Regions from separate parts of the Methylorubrum populi genome, predicted to be linked through region 2. Evidence: riboswitches for the same ligand, from Rfam matches in the RefSeq annotation. Region 2 holds a riboswitch; the other holds the start of a gene.
What was found. A riboswitch is a leader RNA that binds a small molecule or an ion and turns the genes downstream of it on or off. The one in region 2 is predicted to bind glycine.
Positions count from the first base shown of each region.

Region 1: it holds a riboswitch for glycine, as region 2 does, so the genes downstream of both, MPPM_RS06755 (L,D-transpeptidase) here and gcvT (glycine cleavage system aminomethyltransferase GcvT) in region 2, are expected to answer to the same signal.

Region 1 covers NZ_AP014809.1:1,461,409-1,469,179, reverse strand. Annotated here, with positions in the region: gene MPPM_RS06765 (CheR family methyltransferase) at 1-1,396, opposite strand, end outside; gene MPPM_RS06760 (chemotaxis protein CheB) at 1,679-2,701, opposite strand; glycine riboswitch at 2,990-3,079, shown strand; gene MPPM_RS06755 (L,D-transpeptidase) at 3,414-4,145, shown strand; gene MPPM_RS06750 (trimeric intracellular cation channel family protein) at 4,191-4,820, shown strand; gene MPPM_RS06745 (efflux RND transporter periplasmic adaptor subunit) at 4,950-5,900, opposite strand; gene MPPM_RS06740 (DUF1656 domain-containing protein) at 5,949-6,158, opposite strand; gene MPPM_RS06735 (FUSC family protein) at 6,155-7,771, opposite strand, start outside.
Region 2 covers NZ_AP014809.1:927,018-934,788, reverse strand. Annotated here, with positions in the region: gene MPPM_RS04305 (aminotransferase class I/II-fold pyridoxal phosphate-dependent enzyme) at 1-942, opposite strand, end outside; gene MPPM_RS04300 (hypothetical protein) at 1,044-1,268, shown strand; glycine riboswitch at 1,327-1,428, shown strand; gene gcvT (glycine cleavage system aminomethyltransferase GcvT) at 1,575-2,753, shown strand; gene gcvH (glycine cleavage system protein GcvH) at 2,780-3,142, shown strand; gene gcvP (aminomethyl-transferring glycine dehydrogenase) at 3,385-6,231, shown strand; gene MPPM_RS04280 (adenosylmethionine--8-amino-7-oxononanoate transaminase) at 6,428-7,699, shown strand.

The DNA of each region.
Region 1 (7,771 bases), 530 kb from region 2:
ACAGGTTGGTGTGGCGGGAGACGTTCTCGGAATTGCCGAGGAACAGCACGCCCTCCGGTTTCAGGGCGAAGTGGAAGACCGGGATGACGCGGCTCTGCAGCTCGGCGTCGAGATAGATCAGCAGGTTGCGGCAGGAGATGAGGTCGAGGCGGGAGAAGGGCGGGTCCTTGATGATGCTGTGCTGGGAGAAGATGCACATCTCCCGCACTTCCTTGACGATGCAGTAGGTGTTGCCCTCCCGCACGAACCAGCGCGCGAGCCGCTCGGGACTGACGTCGCGCACGACCGTCTCGGCGTAGCGGGCCGCTCGCGCCGCCGCCAGCGCCCGGCCGTCGAGATCGGTCGCGAAGATCTGGACCTGCGGCACCTCCTCGAGGTTCGCCATGTGCTCGCGCAGCAGGATGCCGAAGGAGTAGGCCTCCTCGCCCGTCGAGCACCCGATGATCCAGATCCTCAGCTGGTCGCTGCGGGTCTTTCCCTCGAACAGCTTCGGGATCACGCTGCGTTCGAGAATCTCGAACTCCTTGGCGTCGCGGAAGAACTGCGTCACGCCGATCAGCAGGTCGTTGAAGAGTTCCTGCGCCTCGCCCGGTTGCGAGCGCAGGTGTTCCACGTAGGCCGCGCTGTCGTTGATCTGGGCGACCTGCATCCGCCTCTGGACGCGGCGCATGAAGGTGCCTTCCTTGTAGCCGTGGAAGTCGTGCCCGGTCTTGTTGCGCAGCACCGCCGCGATGCTGGCCAGCACCGACGAGGTCTCGGCCTCGTCGAGCTGCGCCTCCGATGGGGGCTTCGAGCCGAGCTGGTGGATGCTGGCCCGGACCCGCTCGGCCAGCTGGTCGATGGGCAGGACGGCATCCGCCAGCGCGGCGGGGATGTTGCTCGCGGCGAGCTCGCCGGATTTCGACTCCTCGGTCTCCTCCGCGAGCGCGATGCCGCCCATCTCCTTGACGGCCTTGAAGCCGAGGGTTCCGTCCGAGCCGGTCCCGGCCAGGACGATCGAGATGGTGCGCCCGTCCATCTCGCCGAGGAGCGAGACGAGGAAGCTGTCGATCGTGCCGCGCTCGCCGAAGCGCTGCTCGGCGGGACGAAGCTGGAAGTGGTCGCCCTCGATGCCGACGATGACGTTCGGGTCGGGCAGGTAGACCCGGCCCGGAGCGAGCGGCATGTTCTGCCCGATGGCGGTCAGTTCGTGCCCGGCCGCCTTGAGCGCGTGGCCGAATTCGGCCGCATCGAGCGATTCCCGGTGCTGGAGCACGACGATGATGGCCGTGTCGGGCCGGGCCGTCAGCTCCTGCAGGAGATGGACGAGGGATCGGGTGTTCGCGGCCGACGCGCACAGGGTGACGACGATCGGCTTGCCGCCTTGAGGGGCGCCGTTTTCGGAGGAACTCGCCATCACCGCCTCCAGCCGCCGCTCAAGTTGCCGCTGCTCACCCGCAGGCGCATTCCGGCCAAGCCTGTAGGACGACGCAGCGTGCGCTGACCAGTCTCAAATGACGCGCAGGGGCCGTTCGTCGAGCCGGATGCCGCCTCCCTTCGCGGGGAGCTTTGCGGGGATCTCGGCGTCTGTCGTGGCGCGTGTCTTGGCGTCTGTCTTGGCGTCTGTCTTGGCGTGTGCCCTGGTGGGGCCGCGTCCCGACGCGGGCGGGTGCGGGGCCGATGCGGGAGGGCGCCCATGCTACGGCTCTTGCTCGCCCTCGCCGTCTGCCGGTTCCGGTGACGGCAGGGTCTGGAGCACGGCCCGGCGGATCACGTCGGCGTATTGGCGGTATTCGGCTGCGCGCTCCTCGTACATCTCGCTGACGGCCGGACGCCCGGCCCGGCGTCCGTCGCTGGCCATGCGCCGGACCAGTTCGGCCCGCTCCTCGATGATACGCAGGGCGACGCGCAGGGCCTCGTCGATGGAGCCCTCCTGCATCTTGGCCACCGCCTCGGCGGTGTAGGCGTGGCCGACCTGGCAGCGGAAGCGCAGCGGCTTGCCCTCCCGCATCTCCGAGAGGACGCCGCCGCAATGCGGGCAGGACATCGCCGAGGGGTCGGCGACACGGCGCAGGACGTCGCTGTCGATCCGTTCCCCGGCGGCGATGTCGACCTCGAGCCGGATCTCGGCCGGAACCGGCAGGCGCGGGCCGGGGGCGTCGCGCACGAGGTCCGAGAGGACGTCGCCGATGCGGGCCGCGGACAGGGTGAGATCGACCTCCATGACCGAGAGGGCGCTGCGCGGCATCTCGTCGGCGATCGCCTCGGCGGGATCCTGCACGAGCGTGAGGCCGCCGCAGCGCTTGATCGCTTCGAGACCGGACGCGCCGTCGTTGAGCAGTCCGCTCAGAAGCACCCCGATCACCCGCGGGCCGTAAACCGCGGCCGCCGAGCGGAACAGCGGATCGATCGAGGGCCGGGCCATGTTCTCGCGCGGGCCGCGCCCGAGCCTGATCCGGTCCTCGTCGAGGATGAGGTGATGATCGGGAACGCCGAGGTAGATGTTGCCGGTGCGGATCGCCATGCCGTCGGCGGCGGGGTGAACCGGAAGGTGGGAGACGGCCGCGGTGACGGTCGCGAGCAGGCCGAGGCTGCGCGCGGGAATATGCAGCACGATGAAGACCGCCGCCGGCAGGTCCTGCGGCAGGGCTCCGAGGATCGTCTTCAGCGGAACGGTGGCACCGGACGAGCCGCCGATGACGATGATGTCGCGATTGCCCAAAACGGCGTTGCTCCACGCTTCGCCGCCTCGCGACCGCGGCCCTTCCGGCGGATGCAAGGCCGCACGCCCGTGCCCCTTTCGGATAGCCCGCGACCCGGGCCGAAGGTTCCGAAGGGCGCCGAACGGCGCGCCGGGCGCAGGCGGGCCCTCGCGGTGACCTCCTGGCCACCTCCGCCTGCTGCCCGACACATCGATCGGCCACCGATGATGTGTCGTATCGCACCAAATAGATCGCAAGCTACCTAATTTCCTGGTCAATCCCGGATTCCCGCGATAGAACGGCCAAGTCAGCGACGAGCGGGAGAGAGCCGGTGTGAACCGGCCGCCGAAGGAGCAACCGCCCCGGAAACTCTCAGGCCCCCGGACCGCCCGTCGTTCAACACTCTGGAAAGCGGAGCGGACGCTCCCGCCGATGGTGTAAGTCGCGACCCCGCTCGGGGCCGGGCGAAACTCTCAGGCCGATGACAGAGGGGGCCCGCACGCGAGGCGCGTGCGGAGCGACCCCGGAGGCCTGCGCGATGACCGACCCCTAGACGGCTCCATAGGCCACCCCACGCGGGGCTGCCCACGGTCCTCTTCCCTTCGCGATCCGATCGGCCGGCAAGCTCGTCCTTCGAGCCCGGATGCCGACGCGTGCCCGGACACCGCCCCCGCGCGGCCGGGCAGGCTCGGCGATGCTCGGACCATCGAACCACCGACTGGAGCCACGACGATGCTGGCCACCCGCCGCTCCCTCCTCCTCGCCGCCGCCATCCTCGCGCCGGCCCGCGCGCACGCCTTCTTCTGGGAGGCCGAACCGGTCCCGAAGGCTCCGGAGCCCGTCGATCCCGCCACGAACCGCGACGCGTGGTTCATCGGCGAGATCCCGGACGAGCCCTTCAACGTACCGATGGTCGACCTGACCCTCGTTCCGGCGGCGTTCCGCCGGCAGATCGTGGATTACGACGGCCCCGAGCGCGCCGGGACACTGGTCGTCGACACGCACCAGCGCTTCCTCTTCCTCGTCCGCGAGGACCGGACGGCCCTGCGCTACGGCATCGGGGTGGGCCGGGCCGGCTTCACGTGGTCGGGCGTCGCGGTGGTCAGACGCAAGGCGAAATGGCCGGGCTGGCGCCCGACGCCGGCCATGCTGAAGCGGCGGCCCGACATCCCGCGCTACGTCGAGCCCGGCATCCACAATCCGCTCGGCTGCCGTGCCCTCTACCTCTACCAGGGCGAGCGGGACACGCTCTACCGCATCCACGGCACCAACGAGCCCTGGACCGTCGGCGGCACCGATTCCTCGGGCTGCATCCGTCTCCTCAACGAGGACATCCACGACCTGTACGGCCGGGTTCCCCTCGGCACGACGGTCGTCGTGAAGTCCTCGCCGCCGGAGGTGATGGTCCAGCGCGAGTGGGACGGCCCCTCCCGCGCCGACAACCAAGTGCTGCTCTTCCGGTAGCCCCGCAATCCCTGACGAACCGGATCCCCGGCTGGACTGAGAACGATGTTCGAGACTGCGACCGCGACCCTGGACTGGCTCGGGGTGATCGTCTTCACGATCACCGGAGCCCTCGTGGCCTCCCGAAAGGCGATGGACTTCGTCGGCTTCGCCGTGCTGGGCACCGCGACGGGGATCGGGGGCGGGACGCTGCGCGACCTGCTGCTCGGATCGCCCGTCTTCTGGACGCAGCGGCCCGCCTACCTCCTCGCGTGCCTCGTCGTCTCCTGCGCCGTGTTCTTCGTCGCGCACATCCCGCAATCGCGCTATCGCGCCCTGATCCGGCTCGATGCCCTCGGCCTCGCGCTCTTCGCGGTGGCCGGCGCCGAGACGGCGATCCAGGCCGGAGCGAGCGGAGCCGTGGCCGTCGTGATGGGCGTGGTGACCGCGACCTTCGGGGGCGTCATCCGCGATCTCCTCGGGGGCGACAGTCCGGTGATCCTCAGCCGGGAGATCTACGCCTCGGCGGCGGGAGCCGGTGCGGCCACCTATGTGGCCCTGGCCGCACTCGGCGCGCCGCGGGAACTCGCGCTCGGCTCCGGCTTTCTCGTCGCCCTGCTCCTGCGGGCGGTCTCCCTCCGCCTGGGCTGGACCCTTCCGCGGTACCGTCCCCGGACCCGCCTTCCCGACAACTGACGATCACGCTCCCCTCGCGCCGCGCCACGCGGCCGGCTCGAGGGCGGGCATCGTCGCACGGCGTTCCGGCCGAAGGCGGATCCCCGAAGCGGCGCCTCCGGCTCGCCCGGTCCTCAGCGCGTCCGATCCTCAGCGCGTCCGATCCTGCGGAGGGGCGGCGGGGGCCGGCCCCCCGCGCCAGAACCGGAACAGGTCGAAACCCGGCGCCTCGCCCTCCGGCTCGACCGCGACGGTCGCCGTGCGGCCGGAGACGAGCCGGACCTCGTCGGCGACGCTGTCGAGCTTGATCCGGACCGGGATGCGCTGGGCGAGGCGCACCCAGGCGAAGGTCGGGTTCACGCTGGCGAGCAGGTTGGACCCGGCCGTGCGCTCGCGGTCCTCGATCCCGCCCGCGAAGCTCTCGACCCGGCCCGTCAGCGTGGCGCTCTCACCCATCAGCCGGATGCGGGCCGGGTCCCCGACATGGATGCGCGGCAGCTTGGTCTCCTCGAAATAGCCCTCGACCCGCAGCGTATCGCTGTCGATGAGCGCCATCACGCCCCGGCCGGTGGTGACGTAGGCGCCGGGCCGCAACTCCATGTTGGTGATGCGGCCATTGACCGAGGCCTTCACGGCGGAGCGTTCGAGGTTGAGCTTGGCCAAGTCCCGGTCGGCGATCGCCTGCCCGTAGGCGGCCTTGGCCTCCAGGTCGGTCGCCCGGGCCGCCTCGACCCTCTGCTGCGACACGGCGGCGTCGCTGAGCTTCGCGTAGCGGGCGTAGTCGGCCGCCGCCTGCTCCATCGTCGCCTGCTTGCCGGCGACCATCGCCTCGGCCTGCCGCAGGGCGAGGGCAAAGCGGTCGGGATCGATGCGGAACAGCACGTCGCCGCGCTTCACGATCTGGTTGTCCTGGACCAGGACTTCGGTGACGAGGCCCGACACGTCGGGGGCGACGGCGACGACGTCGGCGCGCACGCGCCCGTCCCGGGTCCAGGGGGCTTCCATGTAGTAGTCCCACAGCGCCAAGCCCACGACCACGGCGACCGCCACCATCCCGAGCGTGACGAGGAGGCGGACGGTGAGGGCGAGGAACCGGGGCATGGGATCGATCCGGACGGGGGGAGTGCGGGACGAGGGGGGAGCGTCCGCTCACGAGGTGAGCGGCACCGCCACCGCGACGACCGCGCCGAGCAGGACCACGTAGAGGGCGAGGTCGAAGAGCGGACGGTGCCAGACGAGGCGGTAGAGGCCGAGGCCGGCCAGGATCCGCCGAAGCGGCACGCTGATGGCGAAGGCGACGAGCATCCAGGCCGCGAGGCTCGGGACGAAGACGCCGTAGAGGTCGAACTCGCCCGTCATGCCGCGAGACCCGGTTCGGTGGCGGGGACGGGCGCGCCGTAGGGCGGCGCATCCGGGAACAGGCCGCGGCGGATGCCGACGAGACCCATCAGAGCCGCGCGCCCGGCGGCCTGCCGGGCCTCGACCGAGAGCGCGTCGAGCGCCCGATCGAGGGTGTCGAGGAGGGGGTTGGGCAAACCGGGCGCCGGATCGGCCGCTCCGCTCCGGAAGCGGCGCGCGAGCGCGGCGAGAAGCGCCTCGACGGCGCCGCGCGCCGAGGCCGAGAGCCGGTGCCGGTCACGGCGCAACTCGACCACGTTGATGCCGACGCGGACCTCGGCGAGGAGGTCGGCGGTCCATTCCGCGTCGTCCGGCGGCAGGGCGGCGAGGCGCGGCGCGATCAGCCCGACGCGGTCGAGCATGAGCGCCGCCAGTTCGAGGCCGTTCTGCGCGCCGCGCCGCTCCGCGGCCTCGGCGAGGCTGCGCCGGTTGACCGCGCGCAGGCGCCGCGCCGACCAGCCGGCCCCGACCGAGCGGACGAGCCGCGTGACGACGGCTGCCGACCACATTCCGAGGATGACGGCGATCGCGGAATTGGTGAAGGCCGCAAACTCCCCGGTGTAGCTGCCCTGGAGCGCGATCATCGCCGAGCCGTTGACCGCCGCGCCCATCGCCAGGGGGGCGGTCTTCGGCTGCGTCATGAACACTCCGCAGAGCAGAAGCCCGGGCGCGAGCGCCAGCGCCAGCATCTCGAAGGTGGTCGCGAGCGGCAGGATGGCGAACAGGTAGGCCCCCGCTCCGAGCGCCCCGAGAATCGCGGAATTGGCGAAGCTGACGATGAAGGGCGCCGGGTCGTCCTGCGCCGCGAAGAAGCTGCATCCGACCGCCGCCATCATCGGGGCGCCGGCCCCGTCGGGCCAGCCGGTCGCGATCCAGATCGCGCAGGTGAGCACGATCGAGAGGAACACGCCGAACCCGGACAGGAAGGCCATGCCGTGATCCCGGTGACGGATCGTGCGCGCGGCTGCGGTGTAGCGGAAGGCTAGGGTCTCCGTCACCGGTGTTCCGTCGGCGACGTGGCGCTGCAGCAGGCGGGTGTCCTGGCGCAGGTCGATGAAGTCGCGCAGGCGCGCCAGGAGGCTCGCGAGCACGAGGTCGTTCCAGGACGGGTGCTCGCCGAGTTCGGGCTCCAGCGCGCTCGCACTCGCCTTGAGGCGCCGGGCCTGCGCCGGATCGGTCGTTCCCGTGCCGAGCCAGTCCGCCATGTCGTCGAGGAGGCCGCGCACGGCCTGCGGCAGCCCGCCTGCCCGCTGCAGCGCCTCGATGCGGTCGGCGATCGCCGAGGCGATGGGCAGGAACATCAGCATGTGCTGGCGGAGCGTCGCCATGGCGTCGACCGAGCGCTCGGCGCCGGTCATGTCGTAGCGCAGCGGCGTCGCCAGGGCGTCGAACGCAACCGCATCCGCGGCGAGCCGCAGGCGCTTGGCCTGGCTGTCCTCGCCCGTGCGATTGCGGCCGAGCACCTCGATCACCCAGCCGCGCGCTCCGCGCAGCCACAGGTCGAGCCGGCTCGCGATCGCGGGCGCCACCGATTGCGGCAGCACGACGGTGTTGACGAGGCTGGCGCAGAGGAT
Region 2 (7,771 bases):
GGGCACGATCGGGCTCTCCGCCTCCGGCAACCCGAGCCGCGCGGTGAAGCGGCGGGCGAGGGCCAGGGGGCGGGCGGCGCGCTCCGGCTCGGCCTCGACGATCTCCAGGGCGGCGAGCGCGGCGGCGGCGGAGGCCGGCGGCAGGCCGGTGGTGTAGACGAAGCTGCGGGCCCGGCTCGTCAGCAGGTCGATCACCGGCCGCGAGGCGCAGAGATAGCCGCCGTAGGAGCCGAGCGTCTTCGACAGCGTCCCCATCTCGAGTGGCGCCCGCGAGCCGGGCTCGACCACGCCCAGACCGTGGGCGTCGTCCACCAGCGTCCAGGCATCGTACTCGCCGGCGAGCGCCAGGATCTCGGCGAGCGGCGCCCGGTCGCCGTCCATGCTGAACACCCGCTCGGTGAGGATCAGCGCCCGCCGCGCCGCGCCGCGATGCTCGGCGAGCAGGGCGCGCAGCTGCGCGCCGTCGTTGTGGGCGAAGCGTACGACCTGTGCGCCCGACATCTTCGCTCCCGCGAACAGGCAGGAATGGCCGAGGTCGTCGATCAGGATCAGGTCTCCCGCGCCGACCAGGGCCGGGGCGATGCCGAGATTGGCGAGGTAGCCGGAGCCGAAGACCAGGGCCGCCTCCTTGCCCTTGTGCCGGGCGAGCCGCGCCTCCAGCGCCGCCAGGGGAGGGGCGTTGCCGGTCACCAGCCGGGAGGCGCCCGCGCCCGCGCCGTAACGCGCGAGGGCATCGGAGGCGGCCGCGATCACCCGCGGATCGTGGGCAAGGCCGAGATAGTCGTTGCAGGAGAACGAGACGAGGCGGCGGCCGCTCCGCTCGGCCGCCGCCTCGGCGCCGCGGGCGGTCACGACCAGCCGGCGGCGCAGGGCGGCGGCCTCCAGGCCGGCGAGCTTTTCCGCGGCGAAGGCGTCGAGGCTGTGCGAGTGGTTCGGCGACATGGCGCCTGAAGGCGACGGGTCCCGGGGGATGTCAAGCCGCCGGCCGGCGTGAACCCGGCGCGGGGCGGCGCGTTGCTCCACCTCTCTCGGAACACGCCGCCATGCTGCGTTGCCTCATCCTGGCTGTCCTGCTCCTGGCCGGTGCCTTCGCGATCACGGTACCGGCCTCCGCCGGTCCGGCCCAATCCTACCTGTTCGGCGAGCAGCGCTTCCGCAATGCCTGCCGGCCACCGCTGAAATATGCGGCCGGGGCCTGCGTCCGCCGCTGCCCGGCGGGCTACCAGTCCTTCCGCGGCTACTGCCGCTTCCGCAACATGCGGTGGTGATCGTCACGCGGGCGGCTTGCGGCGCGGTTCGCACCGTGCGAGCGTCAGGCCGTCCGATACAGACGATACGGGAGAGCCCAGGCCGCTCGGAAGAGAGGTTATGGCGCCGACGGAGCAACCACCCCCGGAAACTCTCAGGCACAATCACCGTATCGTTGGACAATCTGGAGAGAGGCGCCGTCCGGCGTCCACCGAAGGAGAAACCTCGCTCGGCCACGGGTGAGGGAAGCTCTCAGGTAAGCGCGACAGATGGGGGCAACTTGCCAGCCGGCCGGCGGGCAAGATCCGTCTGTCGTGGAGTGCCCGATGAGTCCGCAAGCTTCCGGGGCCGTGAGCCCTGCCGCCCCCAGCCCTGCTGATCTGCTGGCCCAGACGCCGCTGCACGCGCTCCACCTGCGCCTCGGCGCCAAGATGGTGCCGTTCGCGGGCTACGCGATGCCGCTGCAATACCCGGCAGGGCTCTTGAAGGAGCACCTGCACACGCGGGCGGCGGCCGGCTTCTTCGACGTGTCGCATATGGGCCAGATCGCCGTGACGCCCCGCTCCGGTGATGTCGCCGATGCGGCCCATGCTCTCGAAGCGCTGATCCCAATCGACATCCTCGGCCTCGGAATCGGGCGCCAGCGCTACGGCTTTCTCACGGACGAGGCCGGCGGCATCCTCGACGACTTGATGGTGGCGCGCCTGCCCGACCGGCTCCACGTGGTCGTCAACGCCGCCAACAAGGCCGCCGACCTCGCGCGCATCCGGGCGAATTGCCCCGAGAGCATCGACGTGGCGCTCGTGCCGGACGCGCTGATCGCGCTGCAGGGGCCGAAGGCCGCCGAGGTGCTCGCCCGCCTCGCCCCGGAAACCGCGGCGATGCGCTTCATGGATGTGCGCGCGGTCGATATCCTCGGTACGCCCTGCCTCGTCAGCCGCTCCGGTTATACCGGCGAGGACGGGTTCGAGATCGCCGTGCCGGCCGAGCGCGCCGAGGCGGTGGCCGAGGCGTTGCTCGCCGCGCCCGAGGTGATGCCCGTAGGCCTCGGCGCCCGCGATTCCCTGCGCCTCGAAGCCGGCCTTCCCCTGCACGGCGCCGACATCGACGCCGGCACCAGCCCGGTCGAGGCGAGCCTCGCCTGGGCAATCTCACTCGTCCGCCGCCGGGGCGGCGTCCGCGAGGGCGGATTTCCCGGCGCGGACCGCATCCTTGCCGAGATGGAGGCGGGCCCGGCCCACCGCCGCGTCGGCCTGCGCCCCGAGGGCCGCGCGCCGGTGCGGGCGGAAGCCCCGCTCTTTGCCGCGGAGGCCGGCGGCGAGCCGATCGGCCGCGTCACCTCCGGCGGCTTCGGCCCGACCCTCGGCGCGCCCGTCGCCATGGGCACCCTGCCGGCGGCGCTTGCCGCCCCCGGCACCCGCATCTTCGCGGAAGTGCGCGGACAGCGTCTGCCCCTCGTCGTCTCCCCGCTCCCCTTCGTCCCGGCCGGCTTCAAGCGCGGCTGATTGTCTTCAGACCAGGAGTTCGAACCATGCTGCGTTTCACCGACGAGCACGAATGGCTGCGCCTCGACGGCGACGTCGCCACGGTCGGCATCACGGCGCATGCCGCCGAACAGCTCGGCGACCTCGTCTTCGTCGAGCTGCCGAAGGTCGGCGCCCGGCTCACCAAGGGCGAGGCGGCGGCGGTGGTCGAGTCCGTCAAGGCGGCCTCCGACGTCTACGCGCCGCTCTCCGGCGAGGTGACCGAGGTCAATGAGGCGGCTTTGTCCGATCCGGCCTCGGTCGGGGCCGACCCGCAGGGCGCGGGCTGGCTCTACCGGCTCAAGCTCGACGACGCCTCCGCCATGGACGCGCTGATGGACGAGGCGGCCTACGCCGCGTTCGCGAAGTAGCGCGTCCGCCAATCCCTTCCCCCGACGGATCTCCGGCTTGCCCGAAATCCGGAAAGCATCTGCCCAAGTCGGGCAGGCCCGGATTGGGGGGTGGGAGGGTGGCCCTCGCGTCAGCGAGGGTCGGGAGAGGGGAGCGCCATGTCCGGAGGGACCCGAGCCGGCCCCTCATCCGCCCGCTCCGCGAGCACCCGCTCCCGCGAAGGGGAGAGGGAAAGCCGAAGCTTTCGCCCGAGAGGCATCCGATGAAATACGATCGCCACGATCCCTTCGATTTCGCCGCCCGGCGCCATATCGGGCCGAAGCTCTCCGAGATCGACCAGATGCTGGAGACGGTCGGCACCAAGTCGCTGCACGCGCTGATCGACGAGACCCTGCCCCCCGACATCCGGCAGGCGGAGTACATCGACTTCGGCGCCTCGCTCACCGAGCGGCGCTCCCTGGAGAAGCTGCGCGCCACCGCCAACAAGAACCGGCTGCTCGTCTCGCTGATCGGCCAGGGCTATCACGGCACGACGATGCCGCCGGCGATCCAGCGCAACATCTTCGAGAACCCGGCTTGGTACACCGCGTACTCGCCCTACCAGCCCGAGATCAGCCAGGGCCGGCTGGAGGCGCTGCTCAACTTCCAGACCCTGGTCTGCGACCTGACCGCGCTCGACGTGGCCAACGCCTCCCTCCTCGACGAGGCCACCGCCGCGGCGGAAGCCATGGGCATGGCGCGCCGCGTGGCGAAATCGGACCGGACGGCCTTCTTCGTCGACCGCGACTGCCTGCCCCAGACCATCGCCGTGCTGAGGACCCGCGCGGCGCCGCTCGGCTGGGAGATCGTCGTGGGCGATCCGTTTTCGGATCTGGACCCGTCCGCCGTCTTCGGGGCCTTGTTCCAGTATCCCGGTGTGAACGGCGCGGTTCACGATTTCTCCGAGGTCATCGCCGGGCTGCACGAGGCCGGCGCGCTCGCCGTGGTCGCCGCCGACCCGTTGGCGCTGACGCTCCTCAAGGCACCGGGTGAGATGGGCGCCGACATCGCCGTCGGCTCGATGCAGCGCTACGGCGTACCCATGGGCTATGGCGGCCCGCACGCCGCCTATCTGGCGACCCGCGACGCCCACAAGCGGGCGCTGCCCGGCCGCATCGTCGGCGTGTCGGTGGATGCCCGCGGCAACCGCTCGTATCGCCTCGCGCTCCAGACCCGCGAGCAGCATATCCGGCGCGAGAAGGCGACCTCGAACATCTGCACCAGCCAAGTGCTGCTCGCGGTCATCGCCTCGATGTTCGCGGTCTATCACGGGCCGGCCGGACTCAAGGCCATCGCCCTGAGGGTCCACCGCGACGCGGTGCGTCTCGCCGCCGGGCTGGAGCGCCTCGGCTTCACCGTCGAGCCGAAGCACTTCTTCGACACCATCACCGTGCGGGTCGGCGCGTTCCAGGGCGTGATCCTGAAGAGCGCGGTCGAGAACGGGGTGAACCTGCGCAAGGTGGGCCACGACCGTGTCGGCATCAGCGTCGATCAGCGCACCCGGCCCGACATCCTGCAGGCGGTCTGGCGCGCCTTCGGCGGCACCGATCTCGCCTATGACGAGACCTACCCGGAGCCGCGCCTGCCCGCGGATCTGGAGCGGACCTCAGAGTACCTGACCCACCCGATCTTCCACATGAACCGGGCCGAGAGCGAGATGACGCGCTACATGCGCCGCCTCGCGGATCGGGATCTGGCGCTCGACCGGGCGATGATCCCGCTCGGCTCCTGCACGATGAAGCTCAACGCCACCGCCGAGATGCTGCCGATCTCCTGGCCGGAATTTTCGGAATTGCACCCCTTCGTCCCCGAGGAACAGGCGTTGGGCTACCGGGAGCTGATCGACGATCTCAGCCAAAAGCTCTGCGCGATCACCGGCTACGACGCGATCTCGATGCAGCCGAATTCGGGTGCGCAGGGCGAGTATGCGGGGCTGCTCGCCATCCGAGGCTATCACCTGTCGCGGGGGGAGGGGCATCGCACGGTCTGCCTGATCCCGTCCTCCGCCCACGGCACCAATCCGGCCTCGGCGCAGATGTGCGGCATGAGTGTTGTCGTGGTCGGCGCCGACGCACACGGCAACATCGACGTCGATGACTTCGCGAAGAAGGCCGAGCAGCACGCGGACAAGCTGGCCGCCTGCATGATCACCTATCCCTCGACGCACGGCGTGTTCGAGGCGCGGGTGCGCGAACTCTGCGACATCGTCCACCGGCATGGCGGCCAGGTCTATCTCGACGGGGCCAACCTCAACGCCATGGTCGGGCTGGCCCGGCCCGGCGATATCGGGGCCGATGTCAGCCACCTCAACCTGCACAAGACCTTCTGCATCCCGCATGGCGGCGGCGGTCCGGGCATGGGACCGATCGGCGTCAAGAGCCACCTGATCCCGTTCCTGCCCTCCGATCCGCGCACCGGCGAGGAGGGCGCGGTCTCGGCTGCCGCCTTCGGCTCGGCCTCGATCCTTCCGATTTCCTGGAGCTACTGCCTGATGATGGGCGGGCGCGGCCTGACCCAGGCGACGCGGGTGGCGATCCTCAACGCCAACTACATCGCGGCACGGCTCTCGGGCGCCTACCCGATCCTCTATGCCGGGCGGAATGGGCGCGTGGCGCACGAGTGCATCGTCGATGTCCGCCCCTTCCAGAAGAGCGCCGGGGTCACTGTCGAGGACATCGCCAAGCGCCTGATCGATTGCGGCTTCCACCCGCCGACGATGAGCTGGCCGGTGGCGGGCACGCTGATGATCGAGCCCACCGAATCCGAGACCAAGGCCGAGATCGACCGCTTCTGCGACGCCATGCTGGCGATCCGGGAGGAGGTCCGGGCGATCGAGGAGGGGCGGATGGATCGGACGAACAACCCGCTCAAGAACGCGCCGCACACGGTGCAGGACCTGATCGGCGCCTGGGAGCGGCCCTATTCCCGCGAGGCGGCCTGCTTCCCGTCGGGATCCTTGCGTATGGACAAGTACTGGCCGCCGGTGAACCGCGTCGACAACGCCTACGGCGACCGCAACCTCGTCTGCTCCTGCCCGCCGCCGGAGGCCTACGGCGAGGCGGCGGAGTAGGGCTGCGCCGCATGGACACCCTCCCCCCTTTGCGGGGAAGGGTGCCCGCGGAGCAGGCGGGAGAGGGGGGCGACGCTTCCGAAGAGTGCGGAGTCAGCCCCTCACCCGACCCCTTCGGGGCCACCCTCTCCCGCAGAGGGGAGAGGGAAGGGCTGACGCGTTTGACTCCGTCCGCGCCACCCCTCAATCCCCGCGCATGACCGCGCTCGACAGCCACCACCTCTGGCGCCCCTACACCCAGATGAAAACCGCCGCGCCGCCCCTGGAGGCGATCGCGACGCGGGGGACGCGCATCACGCTCAGGGGCGGGCGCGAACTGATCGACGGCATCGCCTCGTGGTGGACGGCGGTGCACGGCTACAATCACCCGCACATCGCGGCGGCGATGGCCGACCAGCTCATCCGCATGCCGCATGTCATGTTCGGCGGGCTCACCCATGCCCCGGCCGAGCGGCTGGGCGCACGCCTCGCCGCGCTGCTGCCGGGCGATCTCAACCACGTCTTCTTCACCGATTCCGGCTCGGTCGCCGTCGAGGTCGCCCTGAAGATGGCGGTGCAGCTCTGGCTCAACCGCGGCGAGGCCGGCCGCACGCGGGTGCTCGCCTTCCGCGGCGGCTATCACGGCGACACGATGGGCGCGATGTCGGCCTGCGACCCGGAGGAGGGGATGCACCGCCGCTTCGGCACCTACCTGCCGAGCCAGGTTTTTTGCGATCTGCCCCGCACGGCCGAGGCGGAGGCTGCGCTCGACGCGGCCCTCGCCCGCCATCGCCACGAGCTCGCGGCGGTGATCGTCGAGCCGCTGGTGCAGGGCGCCGGCGGGATGCTGGCGCATCCGCCGGAGGTTCTCGCCACGGTCGCGCGCCTCGCCCGCCGCCACGGCCTGCCGCTCATCGCCGACGAGATCTTCACGGGGTTCGGCCGCACGGGGACGATGTTCGCCTGCGAGCAGGCGGGCGTCGTGCCCGATATCCTCTGCCTGTCGAAGGCGCTCACCGGCGGCACGATGGCGCTCGCCGCCACCGTCGCCACCACCGAGATCTTCTCCGCCTTCTGGTCGGACGACCCCGCGGCGGCGCTGATGCACGGCCCGACCTTCATGGCGAACCCGCTCGCCTGCGCGGCCGCCAATGCCAGCCTCGACCTGTTCGAGATCGAGCCGCGCTTGACCCAAGTTCGCGCCATCGCCGCGCGCCTGGAGGCGGGTCTCGCGCCCCTGCGCCGGCTCGCCGGGGTGCGGGACGTGCGGGTGCTCGGCGCCATCGGCGCGGTGCAGTTCGCGCAGGCCCCCGACCTCGCCGACCTGAAGCGGCGCTTCGTCGAGCGCGGCGTCTGGGTGCGGCCGTTCGGGGACATCGTCTATCTCACTCCCGCGCTCACCATCGACGAGGCGGACCTCGATCGCCTGATCGGGGCGGTGACGGCGGTGACCGAGTCCACCCTATCGACCGGCCCACGCGACGCTTGAGCCAGGTCGAGACTCGCCGTCCCGGCCGGATCAACCGGATGAGGCGCGAGTTCGGCTCGCCTCGCCCGGTTC